Regions from separate parts of the Arthrobacter jiangjiafuii genome, predicted to be linked through region 1. Evidence: riboswitches for the same ligand, from Rfam matches in the RefSeq annotation. Region 1 holds a riboswitch; each other region holds the start of a gene.
The links. Region 1 has a riboswitch for S-adenosylmethionine ahead of KKR91_RS08090 (ABC transporter substrate-binding protein). Riboswitches for the same ligand answer to the same signal wherever they lie in the genome.
Positions count from the first base shown of each region.

Region 2: another riboswitch for S-adenosylmethionine. It lies ahead of KKR91_RS14555 (hypothetical protein); the one in region 1 lies ahead of KKR91_RS08090 (ABC transporter substrate-binding protein).
Region 3: another riboswitch for S-adenosylmethionine. It lies ahead of KKR91_RS00915 (LLM class flavin-dependent oxidoreductase); the one in region 1 lies ahead of KKR91_RS08090 (ABC transporter substrate-binding protein).
Region 4: another riboswitch for S-adenosylmethionine. It lies ahead of KKR91_RS08625 (cobalamin-independent methionine synthase II family protein); the one in region 1 lies ahead of KKR91_RS08090 (ABC transporter substrate-binding protein).

Region 1 is NZ_CP076022.1:1,705,070-1,712,685, forward strand. Features, by position in the region: gene KKR91_RS08090 (ABC transporter substrate-binding protein) at 1-1,371, opposite strand, end outside; SAM riboswitch class I at 1,474-1,572, opposite strand; gene KKR91_RS17195 (MarR family transcriptional regulator) at 1,649-3,070, shown strand; gene KKR91_RS08100 (hypothetical protein) at 3,561-4,019, shown strand; gene KKR91_RS08105 (COG1361 family protein) at 4,168-5,124, shown strand; gene KKR91_RS08110 (alpha/beta fold hydrolase) at 5,214-6,029, shown strand; gene KKR91_RS08115 (ATP-binding protein) at 6,022-7,616, shown strand, end outside.
Region 2 is NZ_CP076022.1:3,101,646-3,109,261, reverse strand. Features, by position in the region: gene KKR91_RS14585 (CPBP family intramembrane glutamic endopeptidase) at 1-654, shown strand, start outside; gene KKR91_RS14580 (thiolase family protein) at 1,220-2,431, shown strand; gene KKR91_RS14575 (enoyl-CoA hydratase/isomerase family protein) at 2,432-3,187, shown strand; gene KKR91_RS14570 (3-hydroxyacyl-CoA dehydrogenase family protein) at 3,184-4,032, shown strand; gene KKR91_RS14565 (MerR family transcriptional regulator) at 4,067-4,870, opposite strand; gene KKR91_RS14560 (tyrosine-protein phosphatase) at 4,952-5,710, shown strand; gene KKR91_RS14555 (hypothetical protein) at 5,667-6,050, opposite strand; SAM riboswitch class IV at 6,066-6,202, opposite strand; gene KKR91_RS14550 (LLM class flavin-dependent oxidoreductase) at 6,284-7,303, opposite strand; gene KKR91_RS14545 (RBBP9/YdeN family alpha/beta hydrolase) at 7,358-7,616, shown strand, end outside.
Region 3 is NZ_CP076022.1:173,358-180,973, forward strand. Features, by position in the region: gene acs (acetate--CoA ligase) at 1-658, opposite strand, end outside; gene KKR91_RS00895 (ABC transporter permease) at 649-1,524, opposite strand; gene KKR91_RS00900 (aliphatic sulfonate ABC transporter substrate-binding protein) at 1,524-2,597, opposite strand; gene KKR91_RS00905 (ABC transporter ATP-binding protein) at 2,736-3,569, opposite strand; gene KKR91_RS00910 (alpha/beta fold hydrolase) at 3,923-4,693, shown strand; SAM riboswitch class IV at 4,763-4,878, shown strand; gene KKR91_RS00915 (LLM class flavin-dependent oxidoreductase) at 4,913-6,349, shown strand; gene KKR91_RS00920 (alpha/beta fold hydrolase) at 6,471-7,088, shown strand; gene KKR91_RS00925 (CoA-binding protein) at 7,262-7,616, shown strand, end outside.
Region 4 is NZ_CP076022.1:1,814,856-1,822,471, reverse strand. Features, by position in the region: gene KKR91_RS08635 (TetR/AcrR family transcriptional regulator) at 1-347, shown strand, start outside; gene KKR91_RS08630 (acyl-CoA dehydrogenase family protein) at 382-1,614, opposite strand; gene KKR91_RS08625 (cobalamin-independent methionine synthase II family protein) at 1,746-2,978, opposite strand; SAM riboswitch class I at 2,988-3,084, opposite strand; gene KKR91_RS08620 (histone-like nucleoid-structuring protein Lsr2) at 3,324-3,656, opposite strand; gene KKR91_RS08615 (ion channel protein) at 3,887-5,173, opposite strand; gene mftR (mycofactocin system transcriptional regulator) at 5,231-5,869, opposite strand; gene mftA (mycofactocin precursor MftA) at 5,962-6,096, shown strand; gene mftB (mycofactocin biosynthesis chaperone MftB) at 6,108-6,386, shown strand; gene mftC (mycofactocin radical SAM maturase) at 6,383-7,616, shown strand, end outside.

The DNA.
Region 1 (7,616 bases):
TTCGGTGTACTCCGAGGCGAAGACGATCCGCAGCACATCGGCCGTGTTGGTGTTCCAGTAGTCCGCCCGCAGGTCGTACTCGAACCGGTTGCCGAGTTCACTGACGGTGGCGCCGTCGCCGTTTTCGATCAGGACCTCGAAACCGGCCTTTTTCGCCGTGGCCTGGATCTGGGTGACCAGCGCCTGATGCGCTGTGGGCCAGGCCCCGGGAGTGTAGGGGAAGTGCACTGTGAGGCGCTGCCCGTCCTTCACCCGGTAGCCGTCGTCGTCGCGCGCGCTCCACCCGGCGTCGTCCAGCAGGGCGGCTGCCCCGGCCGGGTCCGGATCGTAGACGTGTTCAAAATCGGGGGAGTAGAAGCCGGTGGTGGAACTGAGAGGTCCGCCGGCCCGGGTCACGGTGCCGAAGTAGACGCTGTTGATGCCGGCGTCCACGTACGCGCTGTGCAGGAAGGCCTTGCGCACGTTCAGATCGTCGAAGGGGGCGCGGGTGGTGTTGAGGATCAGGTTGGTGGGGTTGCCCGGCCGGTCCTGGGTGATGAGTTCAACAGCGGGGTCAGCCTCGGCCTCATCGAAGTTCACCGACGGCATCAGATCGATGGCATCCACCTGTCCGGCGCGGAGCAGCCCGTATCGGGTGGAGTCCTCCGGCACGATGCGCCACTCGATCTTTTCGATGTGCGCCGGACCGCTGTGCCGGGCAAAGGGTGGTGCCGAGTTGTAGTCCTCATTGCGCACGAGGCTGACCTTGGACTGCGGAACGTAGTCCACAATCCTGTACGGGCCGGTGCCCACCGGCGCATTGCAGTTCTCGGCCTGGGGCCGCGTGAGGGCGTCGGGGGATTCGATGCCCAGGAAGGGTTGGGCCAGGACTTCAAGGAACGCCGCATACGGGCGGTTCAGGGTGACGACGGCGGTTCTCTCGTCCCTGATTTCAGTGCCGACATAGGGCTTCAGATACCCGCCGGCGGTGCCCGATTGGGTGTCCGGGTCCACCATGTGGTCAAGGTTGGCCTTGACCGCCTCAGCGGTGAGCTTCGTGCCGTCGGTGAACCAGACGTCGTCGCGCATGGTGAAGGTGTAGGCCAGCCCGTCATCGGACACCGACCAGTCCGTGGCCAGCCAGGGATGGATGACGCCTTCGCTGTCCTGCGAGACCAGCGAATCGAGATAGTTGGCGGCCAGGGAAGCCTGCGGCATGTCGCCGTTGACGTGGGGGTCCAGGCAGGAAATGTCCTTGCCGGTGGCGAAGACGAAGGTGTCGTCCTCGGCGGCTGCCGCGGAGCCTCCGCAGCCGGACAGGGTGAGGATTGCTGCTGCCGCGGCCGCTGCCACGGCTGATCCTCTAGGGGTGGTGATGCGTGCTGGTTTCACTCGGGGCTCCTGAATCATCGCCCGATGGAGGGCAGACAGGACAGCCGGCAGTCACCCCGACGCGCCTATGCGCGGCGGGCAGACCAACGAAAGCGGTGAGCTTCTCCATCGGTCCTGGCAGTAGCACCGTTCCCCGCTGCTACACGGGGGTGGTTGCTGCGGCGTCATCGATCCAGGTCTCTCGGCCGCTCGGGATGGTTACGGGTTCAGCAAAGCGCACCGTCGGGCCGGGCGCGACTGTTACGAAATAAGTGGTCACGCGCCGTAAGTTACGGACATGAGGCGTCGAGTGTGGAGATCATGCCGCCCCGGGACTGGTTTTCGAGCGCGAGCCCGACTGGTCCAGGAGCGGATCTGCGCGCCGTTCCATCTCAGCGCCACGGGATTCCCCACCGGCACTGAGCGCTTTCCTGCCGCGTATGAAGCGGTCGACGGCGCGCTCCGGGAGGCGGTGGAATACAGCGATGCGTTGGCCGGCCCGCCGCAGTTTGAATCCCTCGCCGGCGGGATGGTCTCCACCGTTCCCGACTACCGCACCTTCCTTGCAGTACCGGCCGACGACGTCGTGCTGCCGCCGGCGCTGCGGCAGCAGATGACCGAGGATCAGGGTGCAGGCCGGCCCCGGGGTGTGGTGGTCCGAGCCGGGAATGTGGGGCTGGTCCGGCGGGTCCGGGGTGGTCGCCGGGGTCTATCCCGACGGGGATATTGGCGTCCTCTTCACCCAGCGTTTCCTTGGCGGACCACAGGACACCCTCGACTTCTTCTGGGACAGCCTTGCCGCCGTCCGGAAGAGCACATCCACCTGATCAGCCTTTCTGATAGTGCCGGCAGAGATCAGCTCCTAACCACCGATGCCGACGCTGACGCCGTCGATGACCAAGATGCCGGACAGATCGGGGGCGCCGCCCTCAACATCCAGGTTGATCGCGGTTCCCGGTTGCAGGACGGCGGTTGGGCAACCATTAACGGCGGTACGGTCGCGAGGCCGGTGAAGGTGCTCGCATCAAGCCGGCAGATGCCGGTGCTGATGTTCAGCAGCAAATATGGCAGCTCCTCCGGCTCGTCCCGGCTCGATGACGGCTCCCCGGCGGGGGTGTGGTCACCGCAATCTGCCGGGCCTGGCAGGGCGGGGCGACGTCGACGGCGTTGTGTCCGTTCTCCCTGTTACCGGTCGCCACCCAGGGCAATCCCGCCACCGCTGATTCCCCTCCGCTTTGTGACAATCCCTCCGCTGCGCAGCGGAGGGATTGTCACAAAGCGGAGGGATAGCCCCTACCGGGGCGACGACGAGGCAGAACCGCATGATCCCCTGGGCCACGGCGTCGCAGGAGAGCCGAGTCCTCAGGCCGGCCGCCGATCTCCGATGGCGGCGGCCCGCTCCGGATCCCGGTGGCCGAAGAACAGGATCTGCTTCGTATCCATGCCGGCGATGCTGCGCATTGCTCCGCGGTCTGCCACGGAAGTGGTTGACCAGCTGCAGGAGAAGGGGCTGGTGGAGCGTACTCCGGATCCGACCGACCGCCGGGCCACGCAGATCTCGCTGAGCGATGCCGGGCTCACCCTTCTCGAGAGGATCCGCAGTGCCCGACGGCGGGAGGCCGACGAGTACTTTTCGGGGCTCACTGCGGAAGCCTGTAGAGAGCTGGCACGGATTCTTGGACAGCTGGCTGCCGACGGGCGGAAGGGGAGACAGCGCTAGAGCTATTCCTAAGGGAAACGATGCAGGGCCCGAGAATAAGAATTCAAAAATTGCGCGATTCTTGAGCAAAAATTGAGGTTTCCTTGAGGGTAGCATGCAAACATTAATTCGCTGTGGGAAGTAGAGACCCCCATGGAATTGCGGTGTCGTTAATCACAACGACCTCGCGCAGAGAGGGCTCCGCCTGAGAAACGCAGCCCTCTCTGTGAAGCCTGCACCCCCTGACCGTAGGCATTTCGGGATCCTATGCGGGGCTTGGGGCTCCCGAATCGGGCAATTGCATGATTTCATCGCGGGGACTTTTGTCTGTTACATTTCCCACGGGGAATCAAATGCGCTTCTCAGGCGCCACCCTGGAACCGGCAATCTCACCGGTTACCATCAGTCTCGAATTAAGGTCTCTACTTCCATGCGTAACGCAACTCGTATTTCTCTTGCCCTCGGCACTTCTGCCGCTCTGCTGACCCTGTCTGCCCTTCCTGCATCGGCAATGGAACAAGTTACCGATGCAATCATTCAGGTTGAGCCCGGTGCCCTCGGCATTGACGTCGGCGAGCCTCTGGCAACGGTTGAACTGAAGCCCGGCGAAGAGGCCACATTTGCTCTTCCCAAAGTGACCGTCACTGATACCCGGGCAGGCACGGCCAGCTGGGCTACACACGTGTCACTGACTAACTTCAACACCGAAGTTCTGGATGCCAAGCCCATTACCGCTGCCGGTGCCACGTACACCGTTACGCCGGATTCGCTCGTCCCCACCGGAATCATCGATGATCTGACGTCCGCAGACGTTACCTGGACCGCCGAGGGTGAAGAGCTGCAGGCCGTCACGGCTGCCGGTGTGGAAGGCAACAACACAGCCATTTGGGCTGCCTCTCTCGCTGTGATTGTGCCCGACGCCGCCCTGGCAGGCGCGTACTCGGCCACGCTGACGCACTCCGTCCTCTAGGGCCGGCAACCGTCCCGGGAGGCTGCCTCCCGGGACTCAGCCCGCGTGTCAGCCGCCCGCCTGCATAACGCAGGCGTCCTTTTCTTTTCAGTAATTCTATTATTTTATCCTGCCAGGGGTGTTTGTGCGTTTATTGTGTGCCGGTCTGTTGGCCGCTGTTTTCTTCTTCTTTTCGATGGCGGCTGCCGGAGCAGCCGAGCAGGCGCCGCAGGAGGGAATCACTATCCGCCTGGTCGACATTCCGGAGGCGGCACAGAGTGATTCTCGGGCACGGTCCTACATTGTTGACAATGTTCCCCCCGGTACGGCCATTGGCCGGCGAATAGAAGTACAGAACAACACCACCGAGCCGCAATCCATCGAATTGTATGCAACCGCTGCAGAGGTCAAGGCCAACGCCTTCACCGGCCTTGCAAAGGGGGAGCGGAACGAACTGACCGGCTGGATTGCCATGGAAAAGCCGACCGTGGACTTGGCTGCAGGCGAAAGCGCCGAAGTGATGGTGCACATCGAGGTTCCCCCTGATGCGCCCGAGGGTGAGCAGTACGCCGCGCTGTGGGCGGAAGTCCGGTCAGCACCTGCGGCCGGAACCCAGTTCATCACTGCCAGCCGGGTCGGCATCCGCGTGTACCTCTCCGTGGGCCCGGGCAATGGACCGCCCGCCGCCTTCACCATCGCCGACCTCGCCGCCGGCCACAGCAACGGCGCCCCCCAAGTCACCGCCGACGTCACCAACACCGGCGGCCGGGCCCTCGATATTCAGGGCGAACTCGCCCTCACTGATGGACCGGGCGGCCTGTCCGCCGGATCGGTCTCGCTGGATGGAACGGTGACCATCGCCCCCGGAGAAACCGCCCCGGTGACAGTCAGCCTGGCCCCGGAGCTGCCCTCAGGTGCCTGGCACGCCCAGCTGGACCTGAAAAGCGGACTTGTCACGGAGCAGGCCGCCGCCGACCTGACCTTCAGCGGTGGCGAGGCACCGGTGGAAGAACCGGACCACCGCATCATCATGATTCCCGCCGTCGTAGCCGTTCTGCTCCTGGTCGGCGCAGCGCTCTGGCTGGTCCGTCGTCGAAAGACCGCAGCGGCAAACCAGCCCGAATAAGGACCGACGTTGGGCCCGCCGGCGGCGAAACCGGCGGGCCCAACAGCACACTTATCATCAGCCGGAATCTCTCGGAAACAGGGCCAGACATGAACAACAGCACGGTAATCCAACGGAACAACGTCAGGGTGCTGGGGCGGGCGGACGGCCCGGCCCTGCTGCTGGTTCAGGGTTTTGGCTGTGACCAGGTGATCTGGAACCGGATCCTGCCGTTCTTCACGGACCTCTACAAGGTGGTCCTGTTCGACCATGCCGGCACCGGTGGAGCCGACCCGGAGGCCTATGATCCGGCCAAGTACGCCTCGCTCGGTGGTTATCTGACCGATCTGGAGGAGGTCCTGGAGGTCCTGGACTTGCGGGATGCCGCCGTCGTCGGCCACAGCGTCGCCGGCATGATGGCGCTGGCTGCCGCCGTCAACAATCCCCGGATCGCCCGCCTGGTGCTGGTCTGCACTTCAGCCTGCTATCTCAGCGATGACGGGTACACCGGCGGTCTCCCCATGGAAGCCCTCGACGGTGTCCTCGCGGCGGTGGAATCGAACTATCCCCTGTGGGCAGCAGGGGCGGCCGCCGGCATCGCAGGGGCACCGGCCGGTTCGGACCTCAGCACTGAACTGGCCGATCAAATGTGCCGGCTGAACCCGGACTTTGTGAAGGACTTCCTGCGGATGTCCTTCACCGCCGATGTCCGGCACCTGCTCCCCAAGGTGGCGGCCCCGACCCTCATTCTGCAGACCCAGGCCGACCCGTTGACTCCCGGACCGGCATCGCGGTATCTGCACGAACATCTCCCCGACAGCGCCGTGCACAAATTGGCGGTCCACGGCCACATGCCGCACATTAATTCACCCCGGACAACGGCTGAGGCCATACTCCAACATCTTGAGGCGGTTCCGCGTGGCTAATACCCAAAACGAACATCCGGACACCAACGCAGACTGCTCCGGGACCATACGCAGGGCCGCAGCGGCTGCTTCCCAAAACTACGAGAGGCACTTCCACGCGGCAGCGTGTGGATATCTCATCCTCACCACGGACGGGACAATCCTGGACGTCAATCAGACGCTTGTCTCCTGGACCGGGCAATCCCGAAACGCGCTTCTGGGGACCAGCGTCGTCGACCTCATGCCCCTGGCAGATCAGGTGCTGTTCACCTCCTACGCGGTTCCCCAGCTCGCGGTGGCAGGGTGTTTCAACGAAATGGCGGCGGACCTGGTTTCCATGGAAGGGGGATGCATCCCGGTCCTCCTTTCCGGAGTCCGCTCTGAGGGCGGCTCCGAGAATGGCGAGGGTGGCGACGACGCCGTCGCGGTGGACCGGATCGCCGTTTTTAATGCCTCCGAACGCAGGACGTTTGAGCGCGAACTGGTGGCAGCCCTGCGCAAGGCCGAAGCGGCCGAAGCGGCACGGGCCGCAGCCGAGGAGGAGCTGAGGGATAAGCAGAAGGCTCTGGAGGACAAGGACCGGGTGCTGCAAGAGAACCTGGAAGAGAGCAGGAAACGCGAGGCCCTGCTGGAGACTGTGCTGAACGCCGCAGATGTTGGCCTGCTGGTGGTCGATACGCACGGCGACACTGTGCTGACGAACACCCACCTGATGTCCACATGGCGGCGGACAGCGGGGAATATCCCTGTCGGCCTGAACGAGCAGCTGGTGTTCCGTGCGGACCGGGTCACGCCTGCGGCCGGCCAGGACAACCCGATTCCGCGGGCCGCCGCAGGTGAGACTTTTTCGGACCAGCTTTTGTGGTTCGGCATCGGCGAAAACCAAATGGCCGTGAACGTTGCGGCCCGGCCCATCAAGGCGAGTGGCGTACTCTCCGGATCGGTGATCGCCTTCAGCGACGTCACCCGGTTGGTCCGCGCCGTCGCATCGCAGGAGGAGTTCGTGGGCAATGTCTCCCACGAGCTGAGGACCCCCCTGACCTCGATCATGGGTTACCTCGATCTGGTCCTGGAAGACGAAAGGCTGCATCCGCAGCTGGTCGGCGCCCTCAACGTTGCGCTGCACAACTCCGAACGGCTGCTGACTCTTGTTTCGGACCTGCTCTCCGTCGCCTCCGGAACCAAGAAAATGGAGCGCCGACCGGTGAACCTGGCCGAGATTATCCGGGAGGGCGTCCTCTCCATTGCCCTGAGGGCCGAGCTGACGGGCGTCGACGTAACCTCGGAGATCCCCGCATCTTTGACCGCGGACGTGGATCCACACCGTCTGGCCCAGGTCATCGACAATCTGCTCACGAATGCGGTGAAATACTCGCCTAACGGTGGAACTGTGGCTGTCCGGTTATGGCAGGACAGGCAGGCGGTCCGTCTGCAGGTGGCCGACACTGGAATCGGAATGAGCGAGGCGGAGCAGGCGATGGTATTTACCAAGTTCTTCCGAGGTGCCCGGGCAGTTGCCTCTGCCGTGCCGGGCGTGGGACTGGGACTGGTGATCACCAAGAGCATTGTCGATGCGCACGGAGGGCAGTTGTCCTTTGTCAGCAGCCT
Region 2 (7,616 bases), 1.4 Mb from region 1:
GTGGTGTTTGTCCTGATCTTCAGCTACGCCCCGGGTCTGGGCATCCCCGGGCTGACCCGGCTGATTCCCGATCCGCTGCTGGCCGGCTACGTGGTGAACCTGGTCTTCTACCTCTGCGCCGGCGCGCTGGCGGTCTGGGCCTCCTGGCGCTTTGCGGTGCGGGAGGCCCGGATCCTGGCCACCCGCCCGTGGCTGACCCTGGCCATCATTCCCGGCGGCGTGTTTGCCATGCTGCTGCTGACCGCCGTCGCCGTGCTGGTTTCCGGACCGCCCGAAACCGCGGTGAACCAGGAAGCGGTGCAGGGTCTGGTGGTGTCCCTGCCGCCGCTGCTGATCATCCCCCTGCTGGTGGTGATCGCTCCGTTTGTCGAGGAGTACATCTTCCGCCACCTGCTTATCGGCAAGCTCAGCAGATACCTGAACATCTGGGCCTGCTGCGCCATTTCCGTGGTCTTGTTCGCCGGCATCCATGTCGCGGGCAAGGAGGCGCTGGCACTGCCGGTGCTGATGCCGTACCTGGCCATGGGTGCGGTGCTCGTGGGGATCTACGTCTGGGCGGGGAAGAACTTCATCCTCTCCTATGCGGTCCACGCCGCGAAGAACCTGCTGGCCGTGCTGCTGACCTATGCCATTCCTGCGGAGCTGTTGGGCTGAAGCCGTTTCGCCTGCTTGTGAATCGGCGGCATGTAACCGCCGGACCCGCCCCCTCGATGGAAAACCCTGGGCTGCTCTCCGAGAGTAGGGAAAATGCCGTTCGCGCGCGGTTATTCCGGCGCGAGCCCGACAATCGGCAGGGGGTTCGAACGCGAGCCCGACAATCGGCATGTCCATATCACTGAGTGTGCAGCTCTGGCGGGATTCGGCTGAACTCGTGGATCGAGAGCGCAGATATGGTGGCCAATCCCGTATTTCACCCGCCGGAGCTGCACTCTCGATGCGTGATCCTCCGGGTTACCCGCCGGAGCTGCACTGTCGATACCCGTTCTCGGCGGCATCGACCCGTTACCAGGCATGATCTCAACACTCAGCCCGGGGAGGCGGGACGGGATGCGGGCACGTGCCGGCCCCAGCCCCAAGAAGCAGCACCGGCCTCAATGCGCCGTCACCTGTTTGACCGGCCTGCCGCGTTCTGCGATTGTTTACAGAACGATTGGTCGGTAAATCCGGCACGGGCAGGCGGGCAACCGCGGCCGGCAGGCAAGCGAGCACGGGAGCAGACATGGCTGAAGCGTTTCTGGTGGGCGGAGTACGGACTCCGGTAGGCCGATATGGAGGAGCGCTCTCCAGCGTCCGCCCCGATGACCTGGCGGCACTGACGCTGCAGGAACTCGTGGCGCGCGAGGGACTGGATCCCGCCGTCGTCGACGAAGTGATCCTGGGCAACGCCAACGGTGCCGGCGAGGAAAACCGCAACGTGGCCCGGATGGCGGCCCTGCTGGCCGGCTTCCCCTCGGACGTTCCCGGAATCACCGTGAACCGGCTCTGCGCCTCGGGACTCTCGGCCATCATCATGGCCTCGCACATGATCAAGTCCGGTGCGGCCGACATTGTTATTGCCGGCGGCACCGAATCCATGAGCCGCGCCCCCTGGGTCACCGAAAAGCCCACCAAGGCCTTCGCCAAGCCCGGGCAGACCTTCGATACCTCCATCGGCTGGCGCTTTGTGAACGAACGGTTCACCACCGGGGAGCTCGCCCGCGACGGCAAGATGACCTACTCGATGCCGGAAACGGCCGAGGAACTGGCCGCTGTGGACGGCATCTCCCGCGAGGATGCCGATGCCTTCGCCGTCCGCTCGCATGAGAACGCCCTGGCTGCCATTGCCGCCGGCCGGTTCAAGGACGAGATCGTTCCGGTCACTGTCCCGGGCCGCAAGGGCGACACCGTGGTCGACGCCGACGAAGGTCCCCGCGCGGGCACCACCGCCGAGGTCCTGGGCAAGCTGCGCCCGGTGGTCAAGCCCGGCGGCATCGTCACCGCCGGCAACGCCAGCTCCCTGAACGACGGCGCCTCCGCCATCATCGTCGCCTCGGAACGGGCGATCCGTGAATACGGCCTCACCGCCCGCGCCCGGATTGTCGACGGCGCCTCCGCCGGAGTGCCGCCGGAAATCATGGGCATCGGTCCGGTCCCGGCCACCCAGAAAGTACTGGCCCGCAGCGGCGTCAAGCTGGCCGACGTCGGCGCCTTTGAACTCAACGAGGCCTTCGCCACCCAGTCACTGGCCTGCATCCGCCGCCTGGGCGTGAACGAGGACATTGTGAACAACGACGGCGGCGCCATCGCCCTGGGGCACCCGCTGGGCTCCTCCGGTTCCCGGATCGCCATCACCCTGCTGAACCGGATGGAACGTGAGGGCGCCTCCCGCGGCATCGCCACCATGTGCGTGGGCGTCGGCCAGGGCACCGCGATGCTGATCGAGGCCGTCTAAGTGGGCGTCGACTACAGCTCCTTCACCACCCTGCAGGTCACCGAAGGCGAAGGCCGCGTCACCGCCGTCCTGAACCGCCCCGAGGTCCGCAACGCCATCGACTCCGCCATGGTTCAGGAGCTGCACCTGCTCTGCGCCGATCTGGAGGAAAACCCGCGGATCCTGATCCTGGCCGGCAGTAACGGCGTCTTCGCCTCCGGCGCGGACATTGGCCAGTTGCGCGAACGCCGCCGCGACGACGCCCTGCGCGGCATCAATTCGACCGTCTTCTCGCGGATCGCGCAGCTGCCGATGCCCGTCATCGCCGCCCTGGACGGCTACGCCCTGGGCGGGGGAGCGGAGCTGGCCTTCGCCGCCGACTTCCGCATCGGCACTCCGCGGCTGAAAATCGGCAACCCTGAAACCTCGCTCGGCATCATGGCCGCCGCGGGCGCCACCTGGCGGCTCAAGGAACTGGTGGGCGAGCCGCTGGCCAAGGACATCCTGCTTGCCGGGCGCATCCTCACCGGTGAGGAAGCCCTGGCCGTGCACCTGGTCACCGAAATCGTCGAACCCGAACAGCTGCTGGCCGCCGCTGACGCCCTTGCGGACCTGATCGGCCGCCAGGATCCGCTGGCCGTGCGCCTCACCAAGGCCGTGTTCGCCGCTCCCGCGGCAGCACACCCCGTCATTGACACCCTGGCGCAGGGGATCCTCTTCGAATCCTCCGCCAAGTTCGACCGCATGGACGCCTTCCTCGAGAGGAAAAAGAAATGACAGTTCCTTCCAACGTCGGAGTCCTCGGCGGCGGCCGGATGGGCGCGGGAATCGCCCATGCCTTCTGCACCGCCGGAGCCACCGTGGTGGTGGTGGAGCGCGACGACGACGCCGCTGCCGCCGCCTACGAGCGTGTGGCCGCCAACCTCGCCAAGAGCGTGGAGCGTGGAACCGTCACGGAACCGCTGGAGGTTCTGCTGTCCAGGCTGAGCGTCTCCACCGATTATGCCGATTTCGCCCCGGCCGGACTCGTGGTCGAAGCCGTTCCTGAGGACTTTGCCCTCAAGGCTGCCGCACTGGTTGCTGTGGAGGAGCAGCTGGCCCCGGACGCCTGGCTGGCCTCGAACACTTCCTCGCTTTCGGTCTCGGAACTTGCGGAGAAACTCCAACGGCCGGAGCGTTTCTGCGGCCTGCACTTCTTCAACCCGGTGCCGGCCTCGGATCTGATCGAAGTGGTCCTGGGCAAGCAAACTTCCGAAGAACTCGCCGGGGCTGCCCGGACCTGGACCCAGGACCTGGGCAAGACACCCGTCGTCGTGAACGATGCCCCCGGCTTTGCCAGTTCCCGGCTGGGCGTCGCCATTGCCCTGGAGGCCATGCGGATGGTCGAGGAGGGCGTGGCCTCGGCGGAGGACATCGATGCCGCCATGGTCCTGGGCTACAAGCACCCCACCGGCCCGCTGCGGACCACTGACATCGTGGGCCTGGATGTCCGGCTGGGCATTGCCGAATACCTGGCCGCCACGCTGGGCCCGCGGTTCGAGCCGCCGCGGATCCTGCGTGACAAAGTGGCCCGCGGCGAGCTCGGCCGCAAAACCGGCACGGGCTTCTTCGACTGGAAGTAAACCGGATTCCCTGCCCTACCGCCCGGAGGGGCGCCTAAGCCGGCGCGACGGGCTGCTGCAGCTCGGTGACCCAGTCTGCTTGGTCATCAGAGACAGCGCGGACGTACAGCTCCCGGCAGGGTCCCGAGGGAACCAAGCCGCGGGCAAAGATCTCGGCGTGGACCGCCTGCCAACTCTCGGCGATGTGCTCCATGGTGCCCAGATGGACGCCGCAGACCGCCGTCGGAACGGGCGGAAGGTTGATGGCCTCCACGCCGTCGGGCAGTTGCCCGGAGCACGCATAGCCGGCGACGATCCGCATCCCGTCTTCGCCCATCTCATACTGCGCTACCGGGGTGTCCATCGGTGCGCCGGTGGATTTCAACGCGCGGGCAACGCTGTCGAACAATGGCCCGACGACGCCGGGAACCTCGGGCTGTTCCGAGACTACGGCGCTGAGAGCAACCAGACGGAGAGCGGGGAGCGACTTCTGGACGATTTCGATCTGTGGCATGGCTTTTTCCTTTTCGATGAGGTGGAGCCTTCGTTCCACATCGATGAGCCGTACGGTTGCCGTCCGCTGCTCGTCCTCGACCTCCGCACGCCGGATCCGCAGCATCAGGGCAAGACGCTGTGCATCAACACCGGATTCAAGCATGGCGGCGATGTCCTCGAGCCCGAAGCCGAGGTGGCGGAGGGCAACGATCCGATGCAGCCGTTCGAGCTGGGACGGGTCATAGGAGCGGTAGCCGCTGAACTCATCAACATGGGCGGGAACGAGCAGCCCGGAGGTATCCCAGTGCCGAAGCATGCGATGGGTAACCTGGCCGATCTGCGCGAACGCCCCGATGGATAACATGCTTCAGTTCTCCCGTCTGCCACAGTGTCAGGGTCAAGTATCACCCAGAGATTTTCCGCCACGTCCCGTAGAGTCCGGGAAATGCGCAGCCACAGGGACCACGCTGGAGACATGGATGTGAACACCGACGTGGAGTGGGACGGGGCCGGCAATGCCCGTGATCTTGGCGGGATTCCGCTGGCAGGCGGCGGCACCGTGGCACCGGGCCGGGTGTTCAGGATGGGCCGGTCCGAGTGGCTGACCGAACGCGGCTGGGCGCAGGCCCGTGCCGCCGGCGTGCGGACCGTCGTCGACCTGCGCAACCCGGAGGAGCAGGGCCGGCGGGACACCGATCCGCAGGTGCCGGCTGGCGCCGTCGTCGGCCTCACATTCCTGACCCGCCCCACCCAGGAAGCGACGGACCCGGATTTCACGGCGCTGACCGGGCCGTACATGGATTCGCCCAAGTTCTACCGCGAGAACCTGCGGCGCTGGCCGGAGAAGATTGCCGCCGTCGCCCGCGCTGTGGCGGACGCCGACGACGGCGGCGTGGTGATCCATTGCTCGGCTGGCCGGGACCGCACCGGCCTGATCGCCATGCTGCTGCTGCAACTGGCCGGCGCGGAACCGGACGCTATCGCGGACGACTATGAGCGGGCGGTCCGCGGAATCAGCGCCTTCCACGCAACGCAGGCGAATCCACGGGAGAAGCCGCTGACCGCCGCACAGTTGGAAGACCGGGTGGCCGAGGGCCGGAAGGAACTGCTCCGTGCCCTGGACGGTTTTGACGCGGAACAGTACCTGCGCTCAGCGGGGCTTAGCCCAGCTGAGATCGGGCGTCTTCGGAGTCGTTTGCGCTGATCCGCTTACACGGATGCACCCTTTCCGGCGTCGCCAAGTAGAAAAAAGAGCGTCTGGCTTCACTGGTGAAGCCGCCCGGAACCAGCAGCGAGGAATAGCGCGCGCACCACTGCGCCTGCCCTCCGGATGCGGCCAGGGCCAACGCCAGCGCGGGAATGTCGTGGAACCACATCAGGCGCTGCTCACCGTCCACCACCAGCTGGATCAGGTCCAGTTCAACGTCGGCATAGGCCTGGGCATCCACCCAGTCGTCGAAGCCGGCCAAGCGCTTGCCGTGGATGAGATGCACGTTGTGGCCGGGCGTGTAGCTGATGCAGCGGGCGTCACTGGAAATGCTCACAGTGTGTTCCTTTTCAGGTTGTCCTTGCCTGCGCCGGGCGGCGGCAGGCCGCTTCGTCATCCGAACCACCCGCCGAACAATGGGGTTGGTGTGAGGCCAGTCGGAGCTTTTATGGCCGGATCAGATCCGGCCAACGGCCACCTCTCGTGAAGCTGAGACCACCTTAGCGCACGGCGCCGACACTGGGAACCGCCGTCGTCGGCCTGGCCATGAAGCCGACGACGGCGCCTTCCTCAGCGCCAGCCCGCCGCCGGAGCGACCAGCTTGACGATGTTCTCCAGCAGCTGGGTGTTGTAGTCCACGCCCAGCTGGTTGGGGACCGTGATCAGCACCGTATCGGCGGCCTGCACCGCTGCGTCGGCGGCCAGCTGGTCGGCAATCACATCGGGTTCGCCGATGTAGCTCTTGCCGAAGCGGGCCAGGCCGCCGTCGAGCCGGCCCACCTGGTCCCGGGAATCTGCCTGGGCGCGCAGTCCGAAATACCGGCGGTCGTCGTCGGATACCAGGGGCACCACGCTGCGGCTGACCGAGACCCGCGGCGTACCGGCATGGCCGGCATCCGCCCAGGCGGCGCGGTACAGCTCGATCTGCTCGGCCTGCAGCTGGTCGAACGGAACACCGGTGTCTTCGGTCAGCAGGGTGGAGCTCATCAGGTTCATGCCCTGCTCTCCGGTCCATTTGGCGGTGGCCCGGGTTCCGGAACCCCACCAGATCCGCTCGCTCAGCCCAGGGGATTGCGGTTCGATCGCCAGCGAACCGGAACTGCCGGTCATCACCGGGTCTGCGGCGGCCAGCCCGGCGCCGGCAATCGCGGCACGGAAGACCAGGGTGTGCTTGCGTGCCTCGTCGGCGTCGGTGCTGCCGTCGGACGGAACATAACCGAAGGCCTCATAACCGCGCAGTGCCGGCTCGGGTGAGCCGCGGCTGAGGCCGAGCTGCAGCCGGCCGCCGCTGATCAGGTCCGCCGCCGCGGCTTCCTCCGCCATGTAGAGCGGATTTTCATACCGCATATCAATGACGGCCGTTCCCAGCTCAATCCGGCTGGTCCGTGCGGCCATGGCGGAGAGCAGCGGGAACGGAGCGGCGAACTGCGGGGCGAAGTGGTGGACGCGCAGGTACGCGCCGTCTATCCCCAGCTCCTCCGCCGCCTCGGCCAGGTCAATGGTCTGCAGCAGGGCGTCGCGGGCGGTTCGTACAAAGGAACCCTGCACGTCCCGGTAATGTCCAAAGGACAGGAAACCGATCTTCTTCATGTTCAGGCACAGCGCCTGTTTCCCAGTGGATATTCCCAGAATCGAGGTTCACGCATGCACCTGACCATGGTTCCCGGCATCGGCGGTTCCAACGAAGGCCACTGGCAAAGCCTGTGGCAGGCCGGTGCGCCGGAGATGTCCCGGATTTCGCCGTCGTCGTGGGAGGACCCCGACCTGGAGAACTGGATGGACGCGCTCGACGACGCCGCCGGGTCTCGGAACGGCGACACCATCCTGGTGGCCCACAGCCTGGGCTGCCTGGCTTCCGCGGAGTGGCTGCTGCGCAATCCGGACGGTGCCCGGGGCGTGCTGC
Region 3 (7,616 bases), 1.5 Mb from region 1:
GCTCAATGGCGTTGGTTCCCGCGACGGCGGCATCGGCGTTGGCCTTGACCGGGACGGCGGCACCGCGGCGGAACTGCCCGTCCGTGGTCACCAGCAGCTTCGCTCCGGTGTCCTCGACCCGGAACTTCAGTGCGGCCGCGGAGAAGCCGCCGAACACGAGCGAGTGCACGGCGCCGATCCGGGCGCAGGCGAGGGTAATGACGATGGTTTCCACGATCACCGGCAGGTAGATGACCACCCGGTCGCCGGCGCCGATGCCCAGTGCGAGCAGGGCATTCGCGGCACGCGAGACCTCGCGCTGCAGGTCCTCGTAGGTCACGGTGCGGCGGTCGCCGGGCTCGCCCTCGAAGTGCAGGGCCACCCTGGCGCCGCGGCCGGCGGCCACGTGCCGGTCCACGCAGTTCACGGCGACGTTCAGGGTGCCGCCGGCGAACCACTCGATGGCGGGGACGCTGTAGTCGGCGTCTGCTTCCGGAACCTCCGGGCCGCTGAGCCGCTGCGGCGGGGTGAAGGTGTGCGCGGTGTGCCAGGGCTGTTCCCACTGCAGGCGCGCGGCCGCTGTTTCCCAGAACGCGATCCGTTCTGCCTCTCCGTCTGCGCTCCCGTCCCAGTTGGCAGCAGGGGTGTCCGCGTGTTCAAGGCTGGTGCTCAGGCCCATTTGTTCACCGCCCATTTTTCGGCCAGGCCCAGGACGGCGTCGGTGGTTTTGCCGATGACGGCCAGCAGGACGATCGCCAGCAGCAGCCGGTCGGTGCGCCCGTTGTTCTGCGAGTCGATCAGCAGGAAGCCCAGCCCCATGGAGGAGGCGATGAGTTCGGCGGCAACCAGGAACAGCCAGGCCTGTGCCAGTGCCAGCCGCAGCCCGGAGAACACCGCCGGAACAACGGCCGGCAGCTGGACGGTGCGCAGCAGGCTGAGGCCGTTGAGCCCGAAGGCGCGGGCCGCTTCCACCAGGTTCCGGTCCACGTGGCGCAGGGCCAGGGACACGGTGGTGAACACGGGGAAGAACGCGCCGATGGCGATCAGCGTGATCTTGGAGTCCTCGCCGATTTTCAGCCACAGGATCAGCAGCGGCACCCAGGCCAGCGATGGCACGGCGCGCAGCGCGCCGACCACCGGGCCCAGCAGGATCTCGGCCAGCCGGGACAGTCCCAGCAGGGCGCCGAGGGCCAGGCCGAGCAGTGCGCCGATGGCGAACCCGATGAGGACCCGCTGGGTGGAGATGGCGATATGCAGGCCCAGCTGGCCGCGGTCGATGAGGTCAAGGGCGGCGGTGTAGACGGCCGCAGGCGACGGCAGCTGGACCGCTGTGAAGACGCCGGCGGCGGTGCTGAGCTGCCAGGCGGCCAGGAGCAGCGCCGGAACCACCAGACCCAGGACCAGCCGGATCCAGCGGCGGGAGAGCGGACCGGTTGCCGCGGCGTCCGGAACGGGTCCGGCGGGTGCGGCGGCCGCCGTCGTTCCGGCCGTGACTGCGGCTGCGGAGGCGCCCTCGGTCGAAGAGTAGTTGTCGGTGGAAGGCATCAGGATTCCTTCACCGCGTCGGGATCGGTCTGGCGCACAAAGGAGTCGTCGAAGAGGCTGTCCAGGGCGGTGTCGATCTGGGCCTGGCTGCTCACGTCACCGGTTTCCACGAGTGTGGGTCCGATTTTCTCCAGCACGCTGCGCTGTGCGGCGCCGGGGGTGGGATCCACATCCAGGTTGCTCCGTTCCAGCACCACGGTCCGGGCCACCTCGAGGTCCAGGCCGGCGACGTCGGCCAGGATCTGCGCCGTTTCCTCCGGGTTTTCGGCGGCCCAGGCACGGGCCTTCTCGTAGGCGTTGACCACTGCCTGCGCCTGTTCCGGATCCTCCGCGAGAAAGGCTTCGTTAGCGGCCAGGACGCCGTACGTGTTGAAGTCCAGATTGCGGTAGAGCAGCTGGCCGCCGTTTTGCTCGGCTCCGGCCATGATCGGATCCAGCCCGGACCAGGCGTCTACTGAACCGTTTTCCAGGGCGGTGCGGCCGTCCGCGTGCTGCAGCTGCTCCACCGTGACGTCGGAGAGGCTCAGCCCGGCCTCCTCCAAGGCCTGGACCAGGAAGAAGTACGGGTCGGTGCCCTTGGTGGCCGCCACCGACTTTCCCTTCAGATCCGCCACAGAGGTGATTGCGGAATCCGCGCCGACCACCAGCGCCGACCACTCCGGCTGGGAGAAGACGTCGATGGCCTTGATTTCCGAGCCGTTGGCGCGGTTGAGCAGGGCTGCGGAGCCGGCGGTGGATCCGACGTCGATCGCCCCGGAACGCAGGTTTTCGTTGGCCTTGTTGGACCCGGCAGACTGCACCCACTCCACGGTGACGCCGTCCTCGGCGAGGGTTTCCTCCAGCCACCCCTGGTCCTTGATGATCAGGCTCAGCGGGTTGTAGGTCGCGAAATCGATGGTGAGGGTCCCGCCGTCGGCCGCCCCGGCGTTCGCTGCAGGTTCGGTGTCCTCACCTGCGACGCAGCCGGTCAGCAGCAGCGCTGCGGTGGCTGCTGCCGCGGCCAGGGTTGTGGCCGGTGCGCGGGACGGGATAGTCCGGCGGGCGGGGGAAGAGGTGTGGGAACGGCTGTTCATTGGAGTTCTTTCTATGCGAAGGCAGGGATGGGTGCGCGGAACGCGCACGGAATAACCGGAGGAGCAGGATGGGGCAGCGGGGCAGTGCGCCCGGAAGGTGGTGCTGCGGGGTACTGCCGGCTTGCGGCGGCGGAGGCGCTAGTGGCGGTCGACGCCGAGGCGGGCCAGGAGCTCGCCGCGCATTCGGGCCAGGTCGGCCGAGGCGCGGGCGCGGGGCCGCCGTCCGGGCACGGTGATGGTGTCGGTGATGGTGGCTCCCGGCGTTCCGGGTTCCTTGCCCAGGATGATGATCCGGTCCGCCAGTTGGAGGGCCTCGTCCACATCGTGGGTTACCAGCAGCACGGTGGTGGGGGTGGCTTTGTGTACCGACAGCAGCAGGTCCTGCATCTTCAGCCGGGTCAGGGCGTCCAGCGCGCCGAACGGCTCATCCAGCAGCAACACTCCGGGGGTACGGGCCAGCGCCCGGGCCAGGGAGGCGCGCTGCGCCATGCCGCCGGAGACGGCCCGCGGGCGGTGCTTGGCGAAGGGCGCCAGTTCCACCAGCTCCAGCAGTTCGGCTACCTTGGCCTTGCCGTTTTTCGCGCTCATGCCCTTGGGCAGGCCCATGGCAATGTTGGCCTGCAGTGTCTGCCAGGGCAGCAGCCGGGGTTCCTGGAAGGCGACGGCGCACCGGTCATCAATGCCGCGGACGGCCGTTCCGTTGATCAGCACCTCGCCGCTGCTGGCGGCATCCAGCCCGGCTGCGGCACGCAGCAGCGTGGACTTTCCGCAGCCGCTGGAGCCCAGGATGGCCAGTACCTCGCCGGGGGAAACCTCGAAGGTGATGTCACGCAGCACCCGGTGGGCGGCCTGGCCGGTGCCGAAGCTGCGGCTCAGCTGGGCGAAGGTGACGGGAAGGGCAGAGCCGGAGGGTGGACCCACAGTACTGGCGGGCGGTGGGGTGGCAGGCGTGCGCGAAGCCAAGGCAGTCATGTTAACTCTCCATCGGTCCTGGCAGTAGCACCCTACGGAAAGCACCTTGGGCCGGTTAGGGCCTCCTGCGGTGTTGTCCTCGTTATTGCCGTACCTCAAGGAGGAAATACGGCAACCAGGGTTGCTGCGGCTTCACTGATCCAGGTCTCTCAGCCGCTCGGGATGGTCAAGAGCCACTAAACGCGCCATTGAGGAAACGGGCAAGTCCTGCCCGTAATATTTCGACTCTCTGCGGAACTGCGTCCGGCGTGGGGCCCGGAGGTGTTGACCGGCACAGGGCTGGCTCCTAACCTGCCAAGTGGGGGAGCCGGCAGGGTCTTCCGACCGTCGTACATTCCCGGGAAGGGACAGCCATGGCCGACGCTGCGTCAGGGACGGTGCTATCCCCGGACGGCACCTCGATTGCATGGGAACGCAAGGGATCCGGACCGCCGCTGGTAATCGTTGATCCCGTGCTGATGGACCGCACCACATCAGTCTCCGCAGGCATCGCGAAACTGCTGGCGCGGAACCGGACGGTGTACACGTACGACAGGCGGGGCAAGGGCGAGAGCGGGGACAGCAGCGCGGAATATGAGCCGAGCCGCGAAATTGACGATCTGCTGGCCGTCATCGGGGTGGCCGGAGGAGCTGCGGATCTGTACGGGTTTTCCTCGGGTGCGGTGCTGGCGCTGATGACGGCTGCCGACTCCGCGGCCGTGAGCTCAGTGGTGGCCCTGGAGCCCCCGCTGTCCCGGGTAGTGGACCACGGCCCGGACATCCGGGGGGAGCTGGCGCAGCTGATAGCGGCCGGGGACCGTGACGAGGCCGTGCGCGTATTCCAGCGTTCCATCGGGGTACCGGAGGAGATGATCGCGGCGGCAGACGTGGGGGCCTTTGCCCCGGCGGCACATACGATCGCTTACGACCTGACCCTCAACGCTGACGCAGATCTGGAGAGCTTCGGCAGCATCCGGGTACCGGTGCTGGTGCTGGTCAGCGGCAGCAGCGATGCCCGGCTGCAGGAATGGGCGCGGGAAACCGCCGAGGCGCTGGCCGATGCCCGCCTCCAGGTGTTGGACGGCAGCTGGCACGGGGTCCAGGACGAGCCGCTTGCCGCGGCCATCAACCAGTTCCTGGCCTGAGGCAGCCGGTTCACAAAAGGTCACGTTCTTCCCCCACGGGCAGTTGGCGTGCCAATACTGGACCTGAAGGATCATGAGTCCCAACGCGAAGCTCTGGCTGGTTGGGCGGCAACCCTCTTCTCCGTAGCGGGGTGCCCCAGATGAGGATCCGGCCGTTCCGCGTCCGCGGACGGCAAGTACGGCGTTCCCCTGGGGCGTCCCGTTCCGAAAGGCTGTCCCATGCCCGAACAGATCCCTTCCCCGGCCGACTTGAGCATTTCCCCGGCAAAAGAGAGTGCCCGGCGCCAAATCCGCTTCAACGCCTTTGATATGAACTGCGTCGGGCACCAGTCTCCGGGCCTGTGGCGCCACCCGGAGGACCGTTCGGCCGACTACACGGACATCCGCTACTGGGCGGACCTGGCGAAAACCTGCGAAAAGGGCCTCTTTGACGGCATTTTCCTGGCCGACGTGCTCGGGACCTACGACGTGTACGGCGGATCCAACGAGGCCACGCTGCGGCAGGGCACGCAGGTTCCGGTGAACGATCCGCTGCTCCTGGTTTCCGCCATGGCCCTGGTCACCGAGCACCTCGGCTTCGGGGTGACCGCGGGGACCGCCTACGAACACCCCTATCCGTTTGCCCGCCGGCTCTCCACCCTGGACCACCTCACCAACGGGCGGGTCGGCTGGAACGTGGTCACCGGCTACCTGCCCTCCGCCGCGCGGAACCTGGGCGCCGAAGACCAGCTGGAGCACGACGAGCGCTACGACCACGCGGATGAATACCTTGAGGTCATCTACAAGCTCCTCGAAGGCTCCTGGGAGGACGGCGCCGTCGTCCGCGACAAACAGGCCGGCGTGTTCACCGATCCGGCCAAGGTTCACGACATCAACCACGAGGGCAAGTACTTCAAGGTCCCCGGCATCCACATCAGCGAACCCTCGCCGCAGCGCACCCCGGTGATCTTCCAGGCCGGGGCCTCTCCCCGCGGGATCGCCTTCGCCGCTGGCAACGCCGAGGCCGTGTTCGTGGGAGCGCCCACCAAGGCAAAGCTCAAGGCCATCGTCGCGAAAATCCGCGATGCCGCGGAGGGAGCGGGCAGGGACCGGCACTCCATCCGCATCTACACGCTGATGACCGTGATCACGGCCGCCACCCCCGAAGAGGCGGCCGCCAAGCACGAGGACTACCAGCAGTACACCAGCCACGAGGGCGCCCTGGCCCTGATGTCCGGCTGGATGGGCGTGGACCTGTCCACCTACAACCTGGACGAGCCGCTGGGCAACGTGAAGTCCAACGCCATCCAGTCCTCAGCCGCGAACTTCCAAAAGCCCAAGGACGACGGCGAACCCTGGACGGTGCGCGACATCGCCGACTCGGTGGGCATCGGCGGGCTCGGTCCCCGGATGGTCGGTTCGGGTGCGGAAATCGCCGAGGAAATGATCCGCTGGGTGGAGGAGACCGACGTCGACGGTTTCAACCTGGCCTACGCCATCACGCCGGGCACCTTTGAGGACATCGTGGAGTTTGTGGTGCCCGAACTGCAGAAGCGCGGCGCCTATAGAACCGAATACGCGCCTGGGACCCTGCGCAACAAGCTCTTCGACCGGGGTGACAGGCTGCCCCCGGAACACCGGGGTGCCTCATTCAGGCTGCAGCCGGCGGTGAATTAACCGCCGGGCTCCGGCCCGTTCTGCGGCGGCTGGCATTGACCGCCGGTCGGCGGGCTCCTACGTTTGAAAGGTGTCCGTGCACCCTACCCGGGCCATCTTCCCCAGTGACCAGGAGCCTGCCATGGAACGCTCACCCGGTGCCTCCGGTATCGCCCTTTCCGCTGACGGAACGCGCATTGCGTGGTCCCGGCAGGGCAGCGGTCCTCCGCTCGTGATCGTCAATCCGCTGCTGGCAGACCGCAGCAGCTCCAGTACCCGGGTCCTTGCCGACCTGCTCTCCGAGAACCACACGGTCTACACATATGACCGGCGTGGCGTGGGGGAAAGCGGGATGGGCGAAGAATACACCGCCGAGTCCGACGTCGATGACCTGCTGGCCGTGGTGGCGGTGGCCGGAGGGTCGGCCAGCCTCTACGGGTTTTCCTCCGGAGCTTTCCTGGCACTGCGTGCCGCCGAGGAATCCGCCGTGATCACCAGGGTGGTGGCGCTTGAGCCGACGCTGACTCCGGACGAGGGTGAGGATGAACTGCTGCTCCTCCAGACAGAACTGGAGGGCTTGGGCGGTGTCCAGGTGCCCGTCCTTGTCCTGGCCGGCAGTACCAGCGGCGATGAGACGCAGAACCTGGCCCGCCGCGCCGCGGATGCGCTGGACGAGGGGGAGTTCCAGCTGCTGGAGGGTGACACGGCCAGCGTCCCGGACGCCGCCCTGGCCGACGCGATCGAGTCATTTTTGGACTGACCCCGCCACGATCGTGGCAGGGGCCGAGTGTGCCGTGACCGAGAAGGCAAAGGCGCTGCCGGCCACCGGCAGCGACGGGATTGTGGCGGTCGTCTGGGCCCGCGGACGGCAAGGCCAACGGCCTCCGGGCGTAGGCTGGTGCTTTATTCCGGCACCTGGAAAAGGACGGCACAGTGGCACATGTCAACGACCCCGCAGTAGTCGAACGTCTCCTCCGCAACAAGGGCCGGTGGGCCGTCGTCGGGCTTTCCAATAATCCGATGCGCCCTGCCGTGGGCGTCTCCAGATACCTCCAGGACCATCTGGGGATGGAGATCATCCCGGTGAGCCTGAAGGGCGACGACGTGCACGGCAACAAGGGCTACCGGCGGCTCAGCGAGATTCCCGGGACGATCGACGTGGTTGACTGCTTCGTGAACTCCACCCGGGTCGGAGACGTCGTGGATCAGGCCATCGACGTGGGCGCGAAGGCCGTCTGGCTGCAGCTGGGCGTCATCGACGAGGCCGCGGCCGCCCGTGCCGCCGCTG
Region 4 (7,616 bases), 110 kb from region 1:
AACCGGTGGAGCAGATAACGGCGCTGGTGCGCAACCTGGCCCAGTGGCAGGCAGCCAACCACACCCGGTCCCATGTGGTGAACTTCGAGCTGCCGGCCCTCTCCGATGAGCACCGGGCAGATGTCCTGAGGATGCGGCACCAGGTCGAGGACGAGTTCCGCCAGGTTGTGGAGGACGGACTGAAGCAGGGCGTTTTCGATGTGCCCGACTCCAACATGGCCGTGGTTACCCTGCTCTCGATGTGTATTGACGTCGGCCGGTGGTACCGCGGCAACGGCCGGCTCAGCGCTGAGGAAATCGGAGAACACCACAGCCAGATGGCGCTGCGCCTGCTCGGGGTCCGCTAGCCCTTCCCGCGTTGCCGGGCCCCTCCCCCGTGGGTTAGGCGAACGCCGAGAACCCGGTGATGTGCCGCCCAAGGATCAGCGACTGCATCGTATCGGTGCCCTCGTAGGTGAAGACAACCTCCATATCAGTGAGGTGCCGGGCCACATGGTTCTCCAGGAGCAGGCCGTTCCCGCCCATGATGTCCCGTGCCTCGGAGCAGATCCAACGGCCCTGGCGGGCGGCAAACATTTTCGCCATCGACGCCATCGGACTGGTCATGGCACCCTCGTCCGCGAGCTGGTTCAACCGGAAGCAGGTCAGCTTGATGGCGGTGAGCTGGGCCAGCATGTTGGCCAGCTTGTTCTGCACCAGCTGGAACCGGCCGATCTCCTTGCCGAACTGCACGCGTGTCTTGGCGTACGCCACCGCAATCTCGTACGCGGCCACCGCGTGCCCCAGCGCCTCCCAGGCGACTCCTCCGCGCGTGGCAGCCAGGACCTTGTTGACGTCCTTGAAGGAGCTGCAGTTTTCCAGCCGGTTTTCTGCGGGAATCCTCAGGTCCTCGATCACGATGTTCGGCTGCAGCACGGCACGCTTGCCCATCTTCCCGGTAATGACCGTGGCGTTGTAACCGGCCGGGTGGTTGCCGTTGGCATCCTTTTCCATCACGAATCCCTTGACCGAGTCGTCGGCTTCATCGCGGGCAAAGATGATGACGACGTCGGCGAAGCTTGCGTTTCCGATCCAGCGCTTGCTGCCGTTGAGGACGTAGGTCTCCCCTTCGCGGCGGGCGGTGGTTTCCAACGAGACGGAATCGGAGCCGTGGCTGGGTTCGGTCAGGGCAAAGGCGCCGATTTTGTCGAACCGGGCCATGGCGGGCAGCCACCGCTGCTTCTGCTCTTCGCTGCCGAGCATGTCGATGCTGCCCATGGCCAGGCCGGAATGCACGCCGAAGAAGGTGTTGATGGAACCGTCGCCGCGGGCGAGTTCTGCTGCCGCGGTGGATGCGGCCAGCCGGGTCAGGCCGGGGCAGCCGTAACCCTGGATGGTGCCGCCGGCGATGTTCAGCGCGGCCAGTTTGGGGATCAGTTCGTAGGGAACCTCGGCCCGCTCCCAATAGTCGTTGATGACCGGCAGCAGGTCGTTGTCCACAAACGCCCGCACCCGCGCCTGGACGTCCCTGGCCTGGTCATCGAGGAGGTTGTCGAGCAGGTACAAGTCGCTGTCGACGTCGTTCCCGGCGGCCGGATCAAAGGTAAAGGGAAGGGGCTGCGTGGTGGTAGTCATCTCGGCTCCGTTGGGTAAATGATCGTTTAGTAACCGAGTATGCGGGCGCTGACGGCCTCCGTCAAGGGTGCGGGCAAAGGGGTATCAGGACGGAGGCCGCATCGCTGCGGAGAACCGGCGCGGACGTCAGTTCAGTGCCGTGATCCGGTGAAGAGACGGCTGGCAGCGATCTCGGCGCCGCGGCCCAGTGATTCCAGCTTGGCAAATGCGATGTCCGGATGCAGCCGTCCACCCAGGCCGCAATCGGTGCCGGCAATGACATTCCCGCTGCCCACAAGCCCGGCAAAGCGCTCTATCCGCTGGGCCACAAGTTCAGGATGTTCCACCACATTGGTCGCGTGGGACACCACGCCCGGAACGAGGACCTTCCCCTCCGGCAGCGCCACGTCCCGCCAGATCGTCCACTCGTGCTCGTGCCGCGCGTTGCCGGCTTCGAAGGCGTAGAAACCGGCGTTGATCCCCAGCACGAGATCCACGATATTGGCGAACTCGATGTCGGTGGTGTGCGGACCATGCCAGGATCCCCAGCAGACATGGAACCGGACCTGCTCCTGCGGGATCCCCCGCAGTGCGTAGTTCAGGGCGTCGATCCGGATCTGCGTGAAGCGCCGGTAGTCCTCGACGCTGGGTTCGGGATTGATCTGGTCCCAGTTCTCGGCGATCGAGGGGTCATCGATCTGAACCGTCAGCCCTGCGTCCGTGATGGCCTTGTATTCCTCACGCAGGACATCTGCCCAGGCGTAAATGAACTCCTCTTCGCTCTTGTAATAGTCGTTGCCGATCCGGCTGGCCGATCCCGGGGACAGCGCCGTGATGAAGCCGGTGGGCAGGTCGGCAGCCGCCAGCCCGGCCTTGAGGTTTGCGATGTCTGTAGCCAGGGCATCGTGGCCGGTGTAAGTGATGGGTCCGGTGGCCGTGGGAAAGGCCGTGGCATTGCGGCCCAGTTGGATCCCGCTTTCCGGATCGGAATAGGCAGCTGCAAATCGGGTCCAGTCGCGGCGGTCTGCAAAAGAGGTCAGCCGGATATTCCCGGCTTCGCTGCGAACGGGTCCGGTAGTGATGGGATTAAAGTCAGTCAGCTCCAGGCCCGCCGTGCGTTGGAAGCTGTAGGTCCACCATGCCCCGTAGTCCACCGGGCTGGACATGGCCTTGCCGTACTCCCCATCGCCGGGAATGGTAATGCCGAGGCTCTTTTGGCGCTGCACCAGGTCAATTACCGCGTCGGTCAGAAGCAGTTCAAACTCCGGGGTGCGTTCGAGGGTAAAACCATCGTCGGCGAAGGTCCGGGCTGCATTGGCGCTTATGAGTTCCGGTGTCCGGGGCAGCGAACCGGCATGGGTGGTGGAAATCTGGTCGAACGTCATGGTGTATTCCTTCCATCGGTCCTGCCATTAGCACCTTTCCGGAAGGAATGTCCGGGGGAAGCTGCAGCGTCACGGAGGCAGGTCTCTCAGCTGCTCTGGATGGGTAGTTGCGGGACGAAAAACCAGCATGCGCCCGTCGGCAGCAAAACTCCAGCGGCACGAAATATGAAGCCGGGGCGTCGAAATATGGCGAGGCAGGAGACGCGCATCTGGCGCAGACGCCCCCGCCAGGCGGGGTAAGAGTAAACCCGGAAGATCTCATACCGGTGGTCAGGCGCCCCCCTGCGCCCGGTACCAGTTGCCCGGATCCTTCCCGCTGTGCCAGGCAGGAAAGAAGGGCGGGGATTACTTTTGGGCGGAGCTGTACGCTTCGCGGATTTCCTGGCTGATCCGCCCCCGTGCGCTGGGCTGGAAGCCATTGGCTACCGCCCATTCACGGATTTTCCGGCTCTCGCCGCTGCGGGGAACCGTTTCCCGTTTCGCAGCACGGCCGGTTGAGCCGCCGCGCAAACGCCTGGCATTGGAGAGATACGGTTCCAGTCTCCCGCGGAGTTCCGCGGCATGGTCGGCCGTCAGATCGATTTCGTATTGTGCGCCGTCCAGCGCCAACTTCACAGTTTCCTGTGCGTCTTCACCGGTTAGGTCGTCAATCAGGAGAACTTGTCTTTTCTGAGCCACGGGGCTTTTTCCTCATTCATAGTATTTTGGACCACCCCCCAAAACAGTTTAGCGGAAGTGGGGCTGTGCAATAGAGCTGCACAGGCATTTCTCTTTCCCAATCCAAAGATGATTGGGCTCTGCCCCTGCTTCATCACTAGCTGCCTCGCAGCGCGGGGACCGCAGGAAGCATTTGCGCATAAGGGTACCCAACAATGCACGCTTTTCAATCGAACAGGGAGATTCCCTGCCTAGGCAGGACGAGAGGCGGTGCCGCCGTCGGGCGCTGCCAGCATGTGCGGAGCATTGGTGACCACCAGCCAGGCCGGCAGTACTGCCAGGCAGAGTACTGCCGTTACGCTCACGTCCCCCGTAATAAGGACCGCGATGAACAGGGCCATCCAGCCGTCGCGGGCCACTGCGAGGACTACGCCGAGCACGGCTGCCGACACGGCCAGGCTCACCGGCACGGAGGGTACGAAGGCCACCGCGGCAAGCCCCGCAGCCACGCCGACAAAGACGGCCGGGAAGATCCTGCCCCCGCGGAAGCCGGCCGCTGCGGCGATCACCAGGGCAACCAGCTTGACCGCCGCGAGGAACACCAGTGTCCAGGCCGATTCGCTGCCGCGCTGCGCCAGCAGCGCGGCGGATTCCTCCGCTCCCTTGAACAGGGTCAGCGGTCCGCCGATGACACCCAGCAGGCCAAGCAGCGCTCCGCCCAGCGTCGTGAAGAGCACCGGGTTGCCGAGCCGGTGGAACGTATGGTGAACCCGGGTGAAGACGCCAACGCCCAACAGGGCAAAGCCCGCCGCGAGCGGAGCAATGATGAATCCTGCCAGCACATCCCACCCGTCAGGGCTGCCCATGGCGGGCAGCCCGACGGTCAGCAGGGTTCCGCCCAGCAGGGTCATGGTCACCGCCCCCGCCCCGGCGGCGGCGAGCGGCAGGAAGAGCCTGTCGAACAGGGCTCCGCCGCCCGCCATTGAGCCGGCGAGTCCGGTGAAGAGCAGTGCTGCGGCGACGGGGGTCCCGAACAGCGCCCCCACAGTTCCGGCGACTGTCAGTCCCACGACCAGCTGTGCCGGAACGCGGGAGAACAGCCGGCCGATCAGCACTGTGAGGATGGCCGTGTTGATCGCGATGATCGGATTCTCCGGACCGAGGCTGACGCCGCCGGCCAGTCCGAGCACTGCTGCGGCCGCCACGCCAGGAACCGTGCCCAGTGGAAGGGCGGATCCACCGAGTTCCACCGCCGCCGAATCCGGGCCGGCGTGCCCGGGAACGAAGCGCACAATGAGCCCGACGGCGAGTCCCGTAAGGGTCAGGGTGCCGAAGATCCACCAGCCGCCGTCGGGATCTGCACCAACAGCATGCGGCAGGTTCTCCCAGATCAGGTGCTGCAGCAGGCGGCTGAGTTCATCCAGCGCGAAAAGCACCAGGGCGGAGACCACGCCGATCAGGATGGCCGGCAGGGCGAGCATGATCAGGGTCCGGACGCGGTTTCGGTCCAGCGCACCTTCTGGTGCAGGTTCGGACATGGCGCCTCATCCCTGGAATCAGCTGCCCTCGAGACGGTTCACACGTGGCCTTTAAAACTACTGGCTCCCGCCCGCAAGGAACAGGGAGCCGGGTTCATCCGGCACGCCGTGGATGAGCTGGAGTGACTGCAAAAGCACATCGGTCAGGACCAGGTCCTCGGACCGCAGCCACTGTTCATAGGCTGCCAGGCACAGGCCGAGCAGGGCCCATGCGATGGCCTGGGGCTGCAGGCTGTCCACCGGTACGTCCAGCCTCCGGGCGGCATGGGCGGCAACGACCTGCCGCCAGGCGGCATAGCGCAGGGTTGAGTGCGCCAGCAGAGTGGGCACATGCAGCAGCAGTTCCATGCGTTGCCGGTGATACGGGGCCTCTGAAGCAGGAAACCGGTTGAACTCGATCACGGCACTGCACAGTCCGGTTTCCAGCGGCATGTCTTCGGGAAGCCCGCGCAGATAGCCGGACATCCTGGCCAGCAGGTCTTCGAAGTCCCCCCAGGGGAGGTCGTTCTTGGACGGAAAGTAGCGGAAGAACGTCCGGCGGCCGATTCCCGCGGCAGCCGCAATGTCATCCACGGTGACCCGGTCAAAGCCGTCGCGCTGGAAGAGGGCCAGCGCCACGTGGCTGAGCTCGGCCTTGGAGGTGACCGGTTTCCGCCCGCTCCTGGCTGGGCCGGATGGCCCTTCCGTCGTGTCCAAAAACTACCCCTTCCCAATGGCACTGGGTGCCGTTAGCCTCGTCCGCACAGAGTATCGCCATCGACGCCGGTTTCTGCCGCAAGGAGCACAAAATGACCATGGATCGCACCGCCACTCCCCCGGCCACTGAAATGACTGCACCGTCTGCCGCCCCCGCGGGGCCGGACGCTGACGATGAACTGCTGGTGGAGGAAGTCTCCATCGACGGCATGTGCGGCGTGTACTAGGACCGCCGGCCATGCCGAGCTTTGACCTCAACCGTCCCTGGCGCCTCCATCCCCAGGTGTCCGTCCGCCCCGAGCCCTTCGGAGCCCTGCTCTACCACTTCGGAACCCGCCGGCTGTCCTTCCTCAAGGACCGGACCCTGCTGGACCTGGTGCGGAAGCTCGGAACCGAGCCCACCGCGCGCGCTGCCTGCACCGCCGCCGGCATCACCGACGACGCGGGTCTGGCCCGTTACCAGAAGGCCCTGGGCACCCTGGCTACCTCCGCAATGGTGATCGAGAGGAAACCATGACCCTGATCCAGGATGTTCCCGCCCGCCAGGCAGCGACCCACAAACCGACCACACTGGTGGACCTGTTCGAGACCGGTCTGGACGCCCCGATCTGCCTGACCTGGGAGCTGACCTACGCCTGCAACCTGTCCTGCGTCCACTGCCTGTCCAGCTCCGGCCGCCGGGATCCTCGAGAACTGAGTACCGAGGAGTGCAAGGCCGTCATCGACGAGCTGCAGCGGATGCAGGTGTTCTACGTCAATATCGGCGGCGGAGAACCGACGGTCCGCTCCGACTTCTGGGAGCTCGTGGACTACGCGACGGCGCATCAGGTGGGCGTGAAGTTCTCCACCAACGGCGTGAAGATCACTCCGCAGGTAGCGCAGCGCCTGGCGGCCAGCGACTACGTCGACGTGCAGATCTCGTTGGACGGCGCCACCGCCGAAGTCAATGACCACGTGCGCGGTCCCGGATCCTTCGACACCGCGATGCGGGCGATGCAGAACATGGCGGATGCGGGCTTCACCGGCTTCAAGATCTCCGTGGTCTGCACCAGGCAGAACATCCCGCAACTCGATGAATTCAAGGCCATCGCCGACCGGTACAAGGCCCAGCTGCGGCTGACCCGGCTGCGTCCGTCAGGCCGCGGCGCCGATGTCTGGGACGAACTGCATCCCACCGCCGATCAGCAGCGCGAACTCTACGACTGGCTGGTGGCCCACGGCGAGGACGTCCTGACCGGCGACTCGTTCTTCCACCTCTCCGCGTACGGCGGCGCCCTGCCGGGCCTGAACATGTGCGGCGCCGGGAGGGTGGTGTGCCTGATCGACCCGGTCGGCGATGTGTACGCCTGCCCGTTCGCCATTGCCGACGAATTCCTCGCCGGCAACGTCCGCAGCCCCGGCGGATTCACCGAAGTGTGGCGGCACTCGGAGTTGTTCACCGAACTGCGCAGCCCGCAAACCGGCGGAGCCTGCGCATCCTGTGCCTTTTACGATTCGTGCCGCGGCGGCTGCATGGCCGCCAAGTTCTTCACCGGTCTGCCGCTGGATGGTCCGGACCCCGAATGTGTCCGCGGCCTGGGCGCCGAGGCGCTGGATAACCGCACGGCTGCCGCGCCCCGCTCCGGCGTCGACCACTCCCACCGGACCTCTCCCCCGCGGCCGCGCTCCGGTCCGGTGCCCGTGACCATTTCCCGGCGCCGTGTGGAGCAACCGCCCGTCAGCGCCTGCGCGGAAAACCCGCTGGCCG